One region of the Nonomuraea sp. NPDC050691 genome, then DNA from elsewhere that is predicted to be linked to it. Evidence: riboswitches for the same ligand, from Rfam matches in the RefSeq annotation. Region 1 holds a riboswitch; each other region holds the start of a gene.
What was found. A riboswitch is a leader RNA that binds a small molecule or an ion and turns the genes downstream of it on or off. The one in region 1 is predicted to bind cyclic di-AMP.
Positions count from the first base shown of each region.

Region 2: linked by a shared signal. The riboswitch ahead of AB0H81_RS39335 (C40 family peptidase) and the one ahead of AB0H81_RS03525 (NlpC/P60 family protein) in region 1 are both predicted to bind cyclic di-AMP.
Region 3: linked by a shared signal. The riboswitch ahead of AB0H81_RS11070 (hypothetical protein) and the one ahead of AB0H81_RS03525 (NlpC/P60 family protein) in region 1 are both predicted to bind cyclic di-AMP.
Region 4: linked by a shared signal. The riboswitch ahead of AB0H81_RS16585 (hypothetical protein) and the one ahead of AB0H81_RS03525 (NlpC/P60 family protein) in region 1 are both predicted to bind cyclic di-AMP.

Region 1 covers NZ_JBFAIA010000005.1:58,881-62,079, forward strand. Annotated here, with positions in the region: gene AB0H81_RS03520 (LuxR C-terminal-related transcriptional regulator) at 203-415, shown strand; gene AB0H81_RS03525 (NlpC/P60 family protein) at 434-1,474, opposite strand; cyclic di-AMP (ydaO/yuaA leader) riboswitch at 1,480-1,635, opposite strand; gene AB0H81_RS03530 (amino-acid N-acetyltransferase) at 1,901-2,470, shown strand; gene AB0H81_RS03535 (RDD family protein) at 2,556-3,199, shown strand, end outside.
Region 2 covers NZ_JBFAIA010000206.1:1,385-4,583, reverse strand. Annotated here, with positions in the region: gene AB0H81_RS39340 (NlpC/P60 family protein) at 1-493, shown strand, start outside; cyclic di-AMP (ydaO/yuaA leader) riboswitch at 956-1,115, shown strand; gene AB0H81_RS39335 (C40 family peptidase) at 1,303-1,716, shown strand; gene AB0H81_RS39330 (hypothetical protein) at 2,007-2,885, shown strand; gene AB0H81_RS39325 (M48 family metallopeptidase) at 3,089-3,199, shown strand, end outside.
Region 3 covers NZ_JBFAIA010000019.1:23,459-26,657, forward strand. Annotated here, with positions in the region: gene AB0H81_RS11065 (alpha/beta hydrolase) at 1-245, opposite strand, end outside; gene AB0H81_RS11070 (hypothetical protein) at 483-1,352, opposite strand; cyclic di-AMP (ydaO/yuaA leader) riboswitch at 1,542-1,679, opposite strand; gene AB0H81_RS11075 (DUF5302 domain-containing protein) at 1,935-2,135, opposite strand; gene AB0H81_RS11080 (aldo/keto reductase) at 2,224-3,084, opposite strand.
Region 4 covers NZ_JBFAIA010000036.1:13,966-17,164, reverse strand. Annotated here, with positions in the region: gene katG (catalase/peroxidase HPI) at 1-428, shown strand, start outside; gene AB0H81_RS16585 (hypothetical protein) at 534-1,445, opposite strand; cyclic di-AMP (ydaO/yuaA leader) riboswitch at 1,501-1,636, opposite strand; gene galT (galactose-1-phosphate uridylyltransferase) at 1,704-2,783, opposite strand; gene AB0H81_RS16575 (DeoR/GlpR family DNA-binding transcription regulator) at 2,786-3,199, opposite strand, start outside.

The DNA.
Region 1 (3,199 bases):
GCCGCTGTGATCGCACAGCCCGCCCCCAAGTGCCGACATCCGCCGAGTCCCCCACATACGACGGATCAAGTCAATGGCAGCCGTCAAGTGCCACGGTTATCGCGCTTGACGGCCTTTCCCGTATGCGTTTACCGTCTGCGGAGCGAACAGCTTTGCACGGGCCGACGACGACTCCGGACTGCTGTTGGGGGGAGGGCTCCCGATGGATGTGCTCACCGATCAGGTTGAGCTTAGCCACGCCGATCTAGCCTTGCTGGCGGAGCTTGCCAAGGGAGTCACCGTCGATCGGGTGGGCAGGCGCCTCGACATCAGCGGGCGCACCGTACGCCGCCGGCTGCGCGGCATCTGCGACCGCATCGGGGTCGCCACGGCCATCGAGGCCGTGGCGTGGGCCGCCCGCCGCCAGCTCATCTGACCGCCCTGCGCCTCGCGCTCAGTTGGCGACGCGGACGGCGCCCACGAACGGCCGGTTGGCCAGCGACGCCACCCTGACGACGTCGCCCGTGCGCGGCGCGTGGACCATCATGTTGCCGCCGATGTAGATGCCGACGTGGTGCAGGTCGCTGTAGAAGAAGACCAGGTCGCCGGGCCGCAGCTCCTCCCTGGAGATGTGCCGGCCGGCGGTCCACTGGCTGCCGGTGTAGTGGGGCAGCGAGATGCCGACCCGCTGGTAGGCGGCCATGACCAGGCCCGAGCAGTCGTACGAGCCCGGCCCCTCGGCGCCCCACACGTACGGCTTGAGCTGCTGCGTGAGGGCCCACCTGGCCGCCTCGGCGGCCTTGCCCGCGCCCGCGATCGGCAGGGCGACGCGCTGGGCGCGCGTGCCGGGACGGCCCGCCTCGCCGATCGCCCGCCTGAACAGGTTGCTCTCCACCTTGGCCACCAGCTTGACGATCTTGTCCCGCTTGGTGTCGAGGTCGTCGACGAGCTTCTCGACCTCGTCGATGTGGGCCTTGGCCTCGTCCTTGGCCTGCCTGGCCTGCTCCATGGCCTTGACGACCTGGTTGACCTCCTGGCCCGCCTCCTGCTCCAGCGCGTAGCTGGTGGCGGCCCGGTCGAGGAAGCCGTCGGGGTCCTCGGCGCCCAGCATGGTGAAGGCGTGGCCGAGGCCGCCCGTCATGTACTCCTGCTGAGCCAGCTGCCGGGTCCTGGCGCGCTTGGCGGAGAGGTCGGCCTCACTGGTGGCCAGCACCTTCTTGGCCTGCTCGGCCGACTTGCGGGCGCTCTTCAGCTTCTCGCGCTGGCCGTTGTACTGCTCGCTGAGGGTCTCGATCTGGGTGTGCATCGCTTCGACCCGCTTGGACAGCTCCTCCAGGGAGGGCTCGGGGTCGGCGGTGGCGGCTCCGGACGGGATCACGAAGCTGAGCGCCACCACGGCGGCGCTCAGGACGGCGAAACGGCGCAGGAGCGCCTGTTTCGGGGGGCGGGCATGCCGGCCCGCCCTCGTCCTTCCGCGACCGCGCGTACGCTTCACCGACCAGCTCCTCTCATCGACGCCTACCGGGTTAGCTGACGGGTTCGGGCCGGAGCAGCCCTACCGAGCGTGTGCTCGGATTCACCCCATGTGGTGGCATTCGTGAGCTCGCCACCGGCGGGTCCCCGGTTCCCCGTACGGGGATTGGGCGCGTCCCACGCGGGGGTCGCGCGGGTGACATCGTCGCTGGACATTAGTGCACCTCGGGTTCCTGCTCAACCAGAACTGCCAAGTCTGTAGAGGTATCGCTACCGAAGGGTCACTAGGTGACAAGGGGTCCCCTGCTGCCTGTCCGACTTTATGTCTACTTTGCCATGGGTTGGGACGCGCGTTGCCTGGACGGAAGAGGCTGGAGTGACATGTCGGATGCCGGAGGCGGAGAGGATTTTGGTACGAGCCGTAATGGGATCTGTACTCTGGATGCCCATGGAACAGGTCGCCGAAGTCACCGTGTCTGACACCGACATCGTGGTGCGTCGCGCCCGCACGTCGGATGTCAGGACGATCAGGCGCCTGGTCGACACCTATGCCGGTGCCGGTCCACGTCTCCTGGAGAAGGCCACCGTCACCCTGTACGAGGACGTGCAGGAGTTCTGGGTCGCCGAGCGAGGCGGCGCCGTCGTCGGCTGCGGCGCCCTCCACGTGCTCTGGGAGGACCTGGCCGAGATCAGGACGGTCGCCGTGGACCCCGCCTTCCGTGGGCTGGGCATCGGCCACCGGATCGTCTCCGCGCTGATCCGCACCGCGAGGGAGCTCGGGCTCAGCCGGGTGTTCTGCCTGACCTTCGAGGTCGACTTCTTCGCCCGTCACGGGTTCCGGCGGATCCAGGGCACCCCGGTCTCCCCGGAGGTCTACGCCGAGCTTCTGGCCTCGTACGACGAGGGCGTGGCGGAGTTCCTCGACCTCGAGCACGTCAAGCCCAACACCCTGGGCAACACCCGCATGCTGCTCCATCTGACATCCGGTGACGCCGACCTTGACCAACGAGAAAGGTGATTGTTGATACCTATGTCGATACGTTGGGCAGCACAGGCATGTGTCCTGACATGTGCTACATGCACTCTCGAAGCGAGGTGACACGGTGAGCACCGGACAGCCGCCGTATCCACAGGACGAATCCGGCGAGCACGCTGCCGGGACTCCCCAGTACGGACAACCCCCGAACCGCCCCCACGGTGAGGCCGATCCCGACGCGACGGTCGTGGGCTACCGCGCCGAGGACTACGGTCAGCCGGGCTACGGCCAGCCGCAGTACGGGCAGCAGCCCGGCTACGGTCAGCAGGGCCAGTCGCAGCCCGGCTACGGCCAGCAGCCCCAGCAGGGCTACGGTCAGGGCCAGCAGCAGTACGGCCAGCAGGGCTACGGTCAGCAGGGCCAGCCGCAGTACGAGCAGCAGGGCTACGGCCAGCAGGGCCAGTCGCAGCCCGGCTACGGCCAGCCCCAGCAGGGCTACGGCCAGGGCCAGCAGCAGTACGGGCAGCAGCAGCAGTACGGGCAGCCCGGCGGCCAGCAGCAGTACGGGCAGAACGCCGCGTACGGCCAGCAGCCGCCCTCCCAGCCCGACTACGGCCGGCAGCCGCCCTCCCAGCCGGAGTACGGCCAGCAGGGCTACGGCCAGCAGCCCCCCTCGGGCCAGCAGTACGGCCAGCAGCCTCCCTCAGGCCAGCAGTACGGCCAGCCCGGCTACGCGCCCCCGCCCCAGCAGGGCTACGGCCAGCAGCAGTA
Region 2 (3,199 bases), on a different contig from region 1:
CGTGCGCGACGCGGTGAAGAAGGAACGCGCCGAGGTCCTCAAGCTCATCGCCCAGCAGAAGAAGCTGCTCGACCGGCTCGGCGCCTACCGGGCGGGCAACCCGAACAGCACCGGCATCAAGTACACCGGCCCGGCCTCGGGCAACGCGGGGGCCGTCCTGAGGTTCGCGTACGCGCAGGTCGGCAAGCCGTACGTGTTCGGCGGCACCGGCCCCGGCGGCTGGGACTGCTCGGGCCTCACCCAGGCCGCCTGGCGCGCGGCCGGCGTCTCCCTGCCGCGGACGACCTGGCAGCAGTGGGCGTGGGGCACCTCGCGCAAGGTCTCGCTGAACGAGCTCCAGCCAGGTGACCTCATCTTCAGCAATGGTCTGGGCCACGTCAGCATCTACGCGGGCAACGGCCAGATCGTTCACGCGCCGCAGACGGGCGACGTGGTCAAGGTCGTCACGCTCTCCTCGTACGGCGGCAGCATCGTGGGCGCCATCCGTCCCTGAGGACCGCCTCGTTCTCGATTCCGGGGGCTTCCGGCTGCGGCTGGGAGCCCCCTTTCGCTGCGCGTGGCGGGGCAGTTTAGCAAGCCTGCCGCTATTCCGTGCCGGTACGGGAGTAAAGAACCGAAACGATCTGTCGCCTTTCATGGTCACGTGGCCTGGCGAGTCGCCCGGTACAAACCTGACAAATGCGACGAAAGCGTCCTGACAGGCCAGTGGTTCGTCAAGTGTGAGCAGAGTCACATTTACGTAACGAATCATGGTGGCAAGCAGGGCTTCATCGTCTTACTGACACCTTATGGCGATCTTTACAGCTTGACGGTGGCTTTGCCGTTCCATGACTTGTCCGCGTAACTTCTGGCGTCGCGGCGAACAAGCCATGGCGTCGCGAGCCAACATCGGTCCTCCCGATGTGGACGAGATAGAGATCCAGCGGTCACCGCCGTAAACATCCGTACTTGTGTCGGCGGTGTCCTGCCGAGTCCGTGCAGCCAGGAGGCACGGAGCCGGGGACCCAGCGATCCCGAACCCGGGATCAGGGGTGAATCGGCGCGCGAGCGCGCCGTAGGGCGACTTCCAGGCCCGAATCCGTCAGCTAACCCGGTAGGCGTTCGTGGAAGATCCAAGGAGAAATCCTGTCTACCTCCTCGCACAACCCCCGTCTGTCCCGTATCGCCCTGAGTGGTGTCGCACTCACCATGACCGTGACGGCCGGAGGTCTGGTCCTCCATGCCCCGGCTGCCCAGGCACAAGGGACGACGAGCACAACGGCCGGCGTTTCCACGGTTTCGGCGGGCACGGCCGCCGCGTCCGTGAAGCAGGCCACCCGTAAGACGGCGAAGGCGTCGAAAGCCGCCCGGCAGCAGGCGAAGGCCCACACGGCCGTCGCCGTGGCGAAGGCCCAGATCGGTGACCCGTACCGCTACGGCGGCACCGGCCCTGGCGCCTTCGACTGCTCCGGCCTCGTCCAGTACGCCTGGAAGAAGGCCGGCGTGAGCATCCCCCGCGTGACGAACAGCCAGTACGCGCGCATCAAGAAGAAGGTCTCCTGGAAGAACCTCCAGCCAGGCGACCTGATGTTCTTCCGGGGACTCGGCCACGTGGGCATGTACATCGGCCACGGCAAGATGGTCCATTCGCCGCGCACAGGCCTGACGGTACGCATCGAGAAGCTCAGCGGATGGCGCAAGTCGTCGTTCGTGGGTGCGGTACGTCCGGGTCTGTAAGCACTCACGAAGACCCCGTCCCGGGTTGGGGACGGGGTCTTCGTGCGTTCACGCGCGCATCGCGGGACATGACCAGGGACCTGTCGGTGAAGAGCGGGGCGCGAACGGGGATCACGGGGCATCGTCGCGTCGCGTCGCGTCGCACCGCACCGCACCGCACCGCGTCGCATCGCGGAAGGGCGGAAGGGCGGAAGGGCGGAAGGGCGGAAGGGCGGGAGCCTGGGGCGGCGGAAGCGCGGAAGTGGGGAAGCGGGGGGCGGCGGGCGGACGGCCCGGTACGATCGGACAGCGTGTCCGCCCGGGTGAGCCGTCGTGCCGTGCTGGCGGGGGTTGCGCCCCTGCTCGCGCTCGCCGCCGCGTCCACTCCCCGCCCTACCGGCACCGAGCTCCAGGACGCCCAGTACGGCCCACCACGGCGCTCCGACACGAAGGTCACGACACCCGGCCACTCCGGCGCCGGCATGGAGGCCGAACCGTGGCCGGGGGAGACTCAGGCCGTGTCGGGCGCGCGGTCCCTCGTGCTGGGGCACCGGGCCGACGCGGCGCTTCTCCGGGACCTGGCTCACCGCGCCGACACCGCCGGCGCGCGTGTCTCCGCCGTTCTCCAGGCCCCCGTGCGGCCCCTCGTGCTCGTGCCCGCCTCCTCGGCCGAGGCCGCGCGGCTGGCCGGCGTCACGGGCGTCGAAGGGCTGGCCGCCATGGCCGACGGAGGGCGGGTCGTCGTCGTGCCCGAGGCGTTCGGCCGGCTCACCGCCGTCGGCCGGGACGTCGTGCTGGCCCACGAGCTCACCCACGTCGCCGCCGGCACCGGCGGGCTGCCACCCTGGCTGTACGAGGGGTTCGCCGACTACGTCGCCTACCGCGACGCCGGCCTGGCCGTGCCGGTGGCCGCCGCCGAGCTGGCCGCTGAGGTGCGGGCCGGGAGGACGCCTGGACATCTACCAGGGGCTGCCGACTTCGCGCCCGGCTCGTCCAGGCTGGCGGCGGTCTATCAGGAGGCGTGGCTCGCGTGCCGGTTCGTCGCCGAGTGGCGCGGAGAGCGGACGCTGGTGAGGCTCTACCGTGATGCAAGGACGCGGGGCGCCGACCGCGCGCTCGCCGCCGCCGGGCTCCCCGCCGCGAGGCTGACGGCGGGCTGGCGCGCGTACGTGCGTGAGAAGCTGGCGTAGGGGGACACGTGACGAAGGACGGGCAGGTGGGGGACACGTTCCCCCCGGCGGACGCGTCCGGCCCGGACGAGCCGCAGGCGAACGTGCCCGGCTCGTCCGTGGGCGGGGGATCGGTGCCCGGCGTCTCTGATGCCTCCGGGGGCAGCGGGGAATCGGTGAGGGGCGTCTCTGGTGCGTCCGGGGGTGGCGGATCGGTGCCTGGCGTGCCTGGTTCGCCCCGGGACGGGGAGCCGGGGCCCGACATGCCCGGGACGGGCACGGGAAGCGGTCAGGCCGCGGCCGGGTGGCGGCAGGCCGGGGTGGTGTGCGCCGTG
Region 3 (3,199 bases), on a different contig from region 1:
AGGTACGGCGGGGCGCCGCCGAGCCGCGGCTGGCCGTACTCGCGCAGGTGCGTGGACAGGCCCGCGTCGCGGTTGTCGAAGCGGACGACGTGGTGCCCCTGCTCGGCGAGGAGGAGGCAGAACGCGTCGTCCCAGTGGATGAGCTGGGCGCCCAGGCCCATGACCAGGAGGAGGGGGCGGGCACCGGGAGTGCCGAAGCTCTCGTAGGCGATCTCGATGCCGTTGACCTTAACGCGCGCGATCACGTCCAACAGAATGACATTCGGACCGCAACGGGGTAAAGGGCCCGGAAAGGCGTCACCCCGCCCCGGAACCGCCGGGGCGGCGGCGGTCCGGAGCGGGGTGACAAGGGGCCTGGATGGAGAGGCAGGCAGGCCCCTTGGGTAGGGCCGGACCGGACGGGGTGGCGTCCGGACCCGGCCGCATGGTCGGGGTGCCGGCCGGCGTGCCGTCTGGGGGGACGGCGGCCGGTCCGGCGGGGGTCAGCTCTTGACGAGCAGCTTGCGCAGGCGGTCGCGGCCGAGGTACGCGCCGCCGCCGACCGCGGCCACGCCCATCAGGGCGAGGCCGGCCGAGGTGCTCAGGCCCTGGTCGCCGGAGCCGGCGTCGCCGGCCTCGGCGGTCTTGACGGTCTCGGCGGTGGTGCCGCGGGAGGTGTGCTCGGAGGCGGTCACCACACCGGCGTCGTCCTTGCCGGCCTTGTCGCTCTTGTCGCTCTTGTTGTTCTTGGAGACGGAGGCCGCCTCACCGGCGGAGCCGGCGCCGGACTCCTCCGGAGCGGTGGACTTGTCCTCGGCGAGCAGCGGCGGCTTGGCCGGGTTGGCGTCGACGCGGCGCCAGGCGCCGGAGGCGAAGGAGACGGGGAGGTTCTTCTTGCCCGGGCCGCTGCCCCACTTGGTGATGACGTAGCTCACCTTGATGTGGCCCTGGCCGCCGACGCCGTCCACGCCGAGCGTCTCGGAGTTGAAGCGGCCGCCGGTGAGCTGGGCGAAGGTCTTGGCGTCGAGGTCGAGCATGACGCCGCTGCTGGAGGGCACACCCGGGCCACGGTCGCCGACGAAGAACGGGGCCTTCTTGCCCTTGTAGACGACGTAGCCCTCGGTCATGAGGGGCCAGCTCGGGCTGGCGGCCAGGCCCTTCTGCATGGGCTTGCCGCTGGCCGGCAGGCCGGTGTCGCCGGCGCGGCCGGAGGAGTCGTCCCAGAAGTAGGACGCCGTGGTGGCGCCCTTGAGGAGGACCTTCTGGTCGTCGTCGGTGTCGGCGTGCGCCGCGGTGCCGGCGCCGATGGTGAGTGCGCCGAGTACGGCCGCCGTCAGAAGGCTGAAAGAACGCATGCCAAGTCGTGCGGACATGTGTTGGAAGAGTCCTTTGCGTGGGGTACAGGAGGGCGCGCTCGCTCAGATGGGGGCGTAGCCGGGCAGAAGTGCCAACGGGCGCTACGCGGGAGCGCGAGGGAAGGTAAATCAGGGGGAAGGGGGGATGCCGCTCAGGCGGCCGGTGTCACTGCCCCGTCCGGGGGTACGCGGTAGCGCATCGAAGTCTTGTCCTCTCCATCTCGCCTACCGGGTTAGCTGACGGGTTCGGGCGTGGAGATGCCCTACCGGCCCGGGTCGGGCCGGATTCACCCCAGAGGTTGGTTCCCCGGTTCCCGCGGGAGCGGGATTCGGCGCCGGTCAGCCGCCGCTTCCTGGCGAAGGGCTAGGTCACTGGCCGGTAACAGGTTCGACTCTAGCGAGCGAACCGGACAATAGCAAAGGAAACCCCATAAATCGGGTGAAGATCTACCTTTCAGGCAAAGAAATGGAGGGGTACGGCATGCCGTACCCCTCCAGAAAACCAGCTTTCAGCGCGTGCTCAGGACGCGTGTCCGCCCAGGACGCGTCGACCTCCGGACACGTGCCTGCTCAGGACGCGCGCCGCCCGCTCAGGACGCGTCAGCCTCCACTCTTGCGGCGGAAGGAGCGCTTGCTGGCGGCCGGCCCGTGAGCACCGTGGATCTTGGAAGCGTCGCCGCCCTTGCCACCAGCGCCCGAATCGGCCTGCCGGGCACGCTTGCGCTCCAAGGCCTCCCGGAACTTGCGCTTCAACTCGTCCTCGGGAGTTTCGCTGGCTTCCGGCTCCGGTGTTTCCGTCATGAGGACCTCCTGGTGTTGGGGACGTTCAAAGCTTCGCACGCCCGTACCCGCCGTGCGAAACCGGCCGACCGCGTCAGCGCCGGACGGGTCAGCCGTTCAGCAGCCTGAGCTCCTCGGAGGTCAGCACAAGATCGGCCGCCGCCACCGAGTCGAGGATGCTCTCCGGCCGGCTCGCCCCGGGGATGGGGATCACGACCGGGCCGCGGGCCAGCTCCCAGGCCAGGCAGACCCGCTGCGGCGACACCCCGCGGCCCTCGGCCACCTTGGCGAACGCCTCGTACTCGCCGCCGAGCCGCCCCGCCGCGCTGATCCCGCCCAGCGGCGACCACGGCAGGAACGCCACTCCCAGCTCCTCGCACACGTCCACCTCCGGCTCGGAGGAGCGGAAGGCGGGCGAGTACTGGTTCTGCACGCTCGCCAGCCGGCCGCCCAGGATGTCGTAGGCCGTCCTGATCTGGCTGGGGTCGGCGTTGGAGATCCCGGCCATCCGGATCTTGCCGGCGTCGAGCAGGTCGCGCAGCGCGCCGATCGTCTCCGCGTACGGCACGGACGGATCGGGCCGGTGGTGCTGGTAGAGCCCGATCGCCTCCACACCCAGGGCCTTGAGGGACCGCTCGCACGCCTCGACCAGGTACGACGGCCGGCCGTCGACGGCCCAGCCGCCCCCGGGAACGCGGGTGTGGCCGCCCTTGGTCGCCACCAGCACCGCGTCCCGGTCGCCGCCCCAGCTCGCCAGCGCCTTGGCGACCAGCCGCTCGTTGTGCCCGACCTGGTCGTGGGCGGGGGTGTAGGCGTCGGCCGTGTCGATCAGCGTCACGCCGGCGTCCAGGGCCGCGTGGATCGTCCGGATCGACTGATCCTCGTCGGGCATGTGTCCCGCCACCGACATGGGCATCGCGCCGAGACCGATGGAACTGACGGTGGTCTGTCCGAGTGGTCGCGTGTTCATGTCCACATCCTCCTCTCGTGCCGATCGAAAGAGGAAGGCGCCCTTACCGGTGCGGGTCGCGCCGGCCGCGCCGACCGTAAAGTGGAGCCGTACCGGAGGGGCACGAGGGAACGGA
Region 4 (3,199 bases), on a different contig from region 1:
CCGGCGAGAAGACCCAGCCGGAGGTGCTGCTCGTCGATCGTGCCTACATGCTCAACCTGACCCCGCCGGAGATGACCGTCCTGATCGGCGGCCTGCGTTCCCTCGGGGCCAACGTCGGCGGCACCAAGCACGGCGTCCTCACCGACCGGCCCGGCGTGCTGACCAACGACTTCTTCACCAACCTGCTCTCGCCGGGCACCCGGTGGAAGGCGTCGGACTCCGAGGAGCACGTGTACGAGATCCGTGACGTGGCCACCGATGAGGTGAAGTGGACCGCTACCGCGGTCGACCTCATCTTCGGCTCCAACTCCCAGCTGCGAGCCCTCGCGGAGGTCTACGCCAGCCAGGACGCCCGCGAGAAGTTCGTGACCGACTTCGTCGCGGCCTGGACCAAGGTCATGGAACTCGACCGGTTCGACCTCGCCTGACCCTTCTCCACCCGACGAGCGCCGAGCCCGGCCGATCACGATGGATCGGCCGGGCTCGTCCGCCATGGGTCCGGTCACCGGCGGCCGCGGGTACGGCCGGGTGGTTCAGTTCATCGAGATGTGCACGTGGTCGAAGTGGTTCTCGGTGATGCTGCCGCGGTCCGACATGGCCCTCCAGCCGGAGCCCATGTTGATGCGCTGCTGCCAGATCACGTACTTCACCCCGAGCTTGGCCCTGTTCTCCAGCGCCCAGGCGGCGACGCGGTCGCCGAGGGCCTTGTTGGCCGCGCTGGGCATGGTGCCGCCCGTGCTCATCATGAAGTCGCACGCCCGGCCCAGCGGGTGCTCGCCGCTCGCCCCCGAGCGGAAGCAGCCGACGGTGAACGGCAGGGAGAAGTTCTTCTCGATCAGCTCGCGCATCGCCCGGGTGCGGGGCGTGATGTTGTCGGACCCCGAGGGCAGCTGGGGCGCCCAGGTGCCGTCGGAGCGGCGGCCGGTGCTGACCGGGACGAGGTCCTTGAGCTTCTTCTCGATGGCGTCGATGACGTCCTGGGCCTCGTCGCGCCGCTTGGCCACGTCCGCCGTCTCGGTGCGGATGCGGGCGGCCAGCGCGGTGGCCTCCTCGGCCGCCTTCCTCTTCTCGTCGCGGGCCTTGGCGACGTTCCGCACGACCGCCTGCTGCTCGGCGATCATCTGCTCCACGACGGCCGCGCCGGTGGCGTTGCCGGGGAACGCGAAGCCGAGCACGGCCGGGTCGCCGCTCTGGTAGCGCATCTGGGCGATCTGGGCGACCCGGGTCTCCGCCGAGGTGACCGCCTGCTCGGCGGCGGACAGCCGCTTGCCGGCCGTCTCGGCGGCCTGCTGGGCCTCGGCCAGCTCGACCCGCTTGAGGTTGTAGCTCTCGATGAGCTTGTCGACCTTGTCGTTCAGTTCCTTCAGCTCGGCGCGCAGCTCGGCCTCGCTGGGCTTGGGGGCCGCGGTCGCGGTGGCCGCGCCGAAGGCGACGGTGGCGATCACGAGGCCGATGACGAAATTGATGGCAAAGCGCGTGGGGGACGCGGGCGCCACTGAGGATTCCTCTCCCTCTGCCGACCGGGTTAGCTGACGGGTTCGGGATGGGAGGTCCCTACCACGGACGTGGATTCACCCCAGGTACGGTGGGTCCCCGGCTTCCGGGCGACGCGCCCGGGATTAGGCGTGTCCCGGCCGCGACGACCGGGACAAAAGGGATGCTAGTGGTAAAAACGCAGTAATGCGACTCCAAGCGGAGATCAATCAGTGATCTACCTGTGATCGGAGCAGGCGCGCCGCCTCCTCGGGCAGCACGTCGTTGACGAACGCGCCCATCGCCGACTCCGACCCCGCCAGGTACTTCAGCTTGCCCGGCGCCCGCCGGATGCTGAACAGCTCCAGATGCAGGTACCCCAGCTCGCGCTCCTGCCGTACCGGAGCCTGGTGCCAGGCCGAGACGTACGGCATGGCGACGCCGAACATCCCGTCGAGCGCCCGCAGAACCGAGGTGTAGAGCGGCGCGAAGGCGGCGCGCTCCTCCTGTGTCAGCGCGGCGAGGTCCGGGACCTGCCGGTGCGGGTAGACGTGCACCTCGTACGGCCAGCGCGCCGCGGCCGGCACGAACGCCGTCCACAGCTCGTTGGCGGCCACCACCCGCGTCCCGGCGGCGCGCTCGGCCGCCAGCACGTCCGCGAACAGGTTGCCTCCGTGCCGGGCCGCGTGCCGCGCGGCGGCGCCGAGCTGGAGCCGCGTGCGGGGCGTGACGTACGGGTAGGCGTAGATCTGGCCGTGCGGGTGGGTCAGCGTGATGCCGATCTCCTCGCCGCGGTTCTCGAAGCAGAAGACCTGCTCCACGCCGTCGATCGCGGACAGCTCCGCCGTGCGGTCGGCCCAGGCCTCCATCACCAGCTCGACCTGCGCGTCGGACAGCCGGGAGAACGACGAGGAGTGCTCCGAGGTGAAGCACACCACCTCACACCTCCCCACGCCCGGACGAACCTCGCTCAGACCCCCCACATCCCGATATGTCCCGAGATTCATGGAGAACGAGGGGAAGCGGTTCTCGAAGACCACCACGTCGTAGTCGTGCGCCGGGATCTCCGAGGCTCGCGTGTCCGAGGACGGGCACAGCGGGCACTCGTCCGCCGGCGGCATGAACGTGCGCGTCTGCCGGTGCCCCGCGACCGCGATCCACTCCTCGGTCAGCGGGTCGTAACGCAGCTCGGACGCCACCGGACGCGGATCGAGCGGCCGGCGGTCGATCGCGCTCCGGTCGGCGTCGTCCCTCCGGTCGAAGTAGATCAGCTCCCGGCCGTCGGCCAGTTGGGTGATGGTGCGCTTCACGGCTACCCCTCAGCGATGATCAGTTGCCCGGCCCGTTCGGCCAGTTCGTTACGTGCGTCCTCGGGCAGCCCCGCGTCGGTGATGACGACGTCGGCCTCGGCCAGCTCGGCGATCGTGCTGATGCCGACCGTGTTCCACTTCGTGTGGTCGGCGGGGACCACCAGCCGGTGCGCCGCGGCCACCAGCTCCCTGTCGGTCTCCGCCTCCAGCAGGTTCGGCGTGGTGAACCCCGCCCGCACGCTCATGCCGTGCACCCCGAGGAACAGCGTGTCCACGTGCAGCCTGCGGATCGCGGCCACCGCGACCGGCCCCACCAGCGCGTCGGACGGGGTGCGCACGCCCCCGGTGAGCACGACCGTGCGGTCGGGACGCGGGGTGCGGTGGAAGACGTCGGCCACGGGCACCGAGTTCGTGAT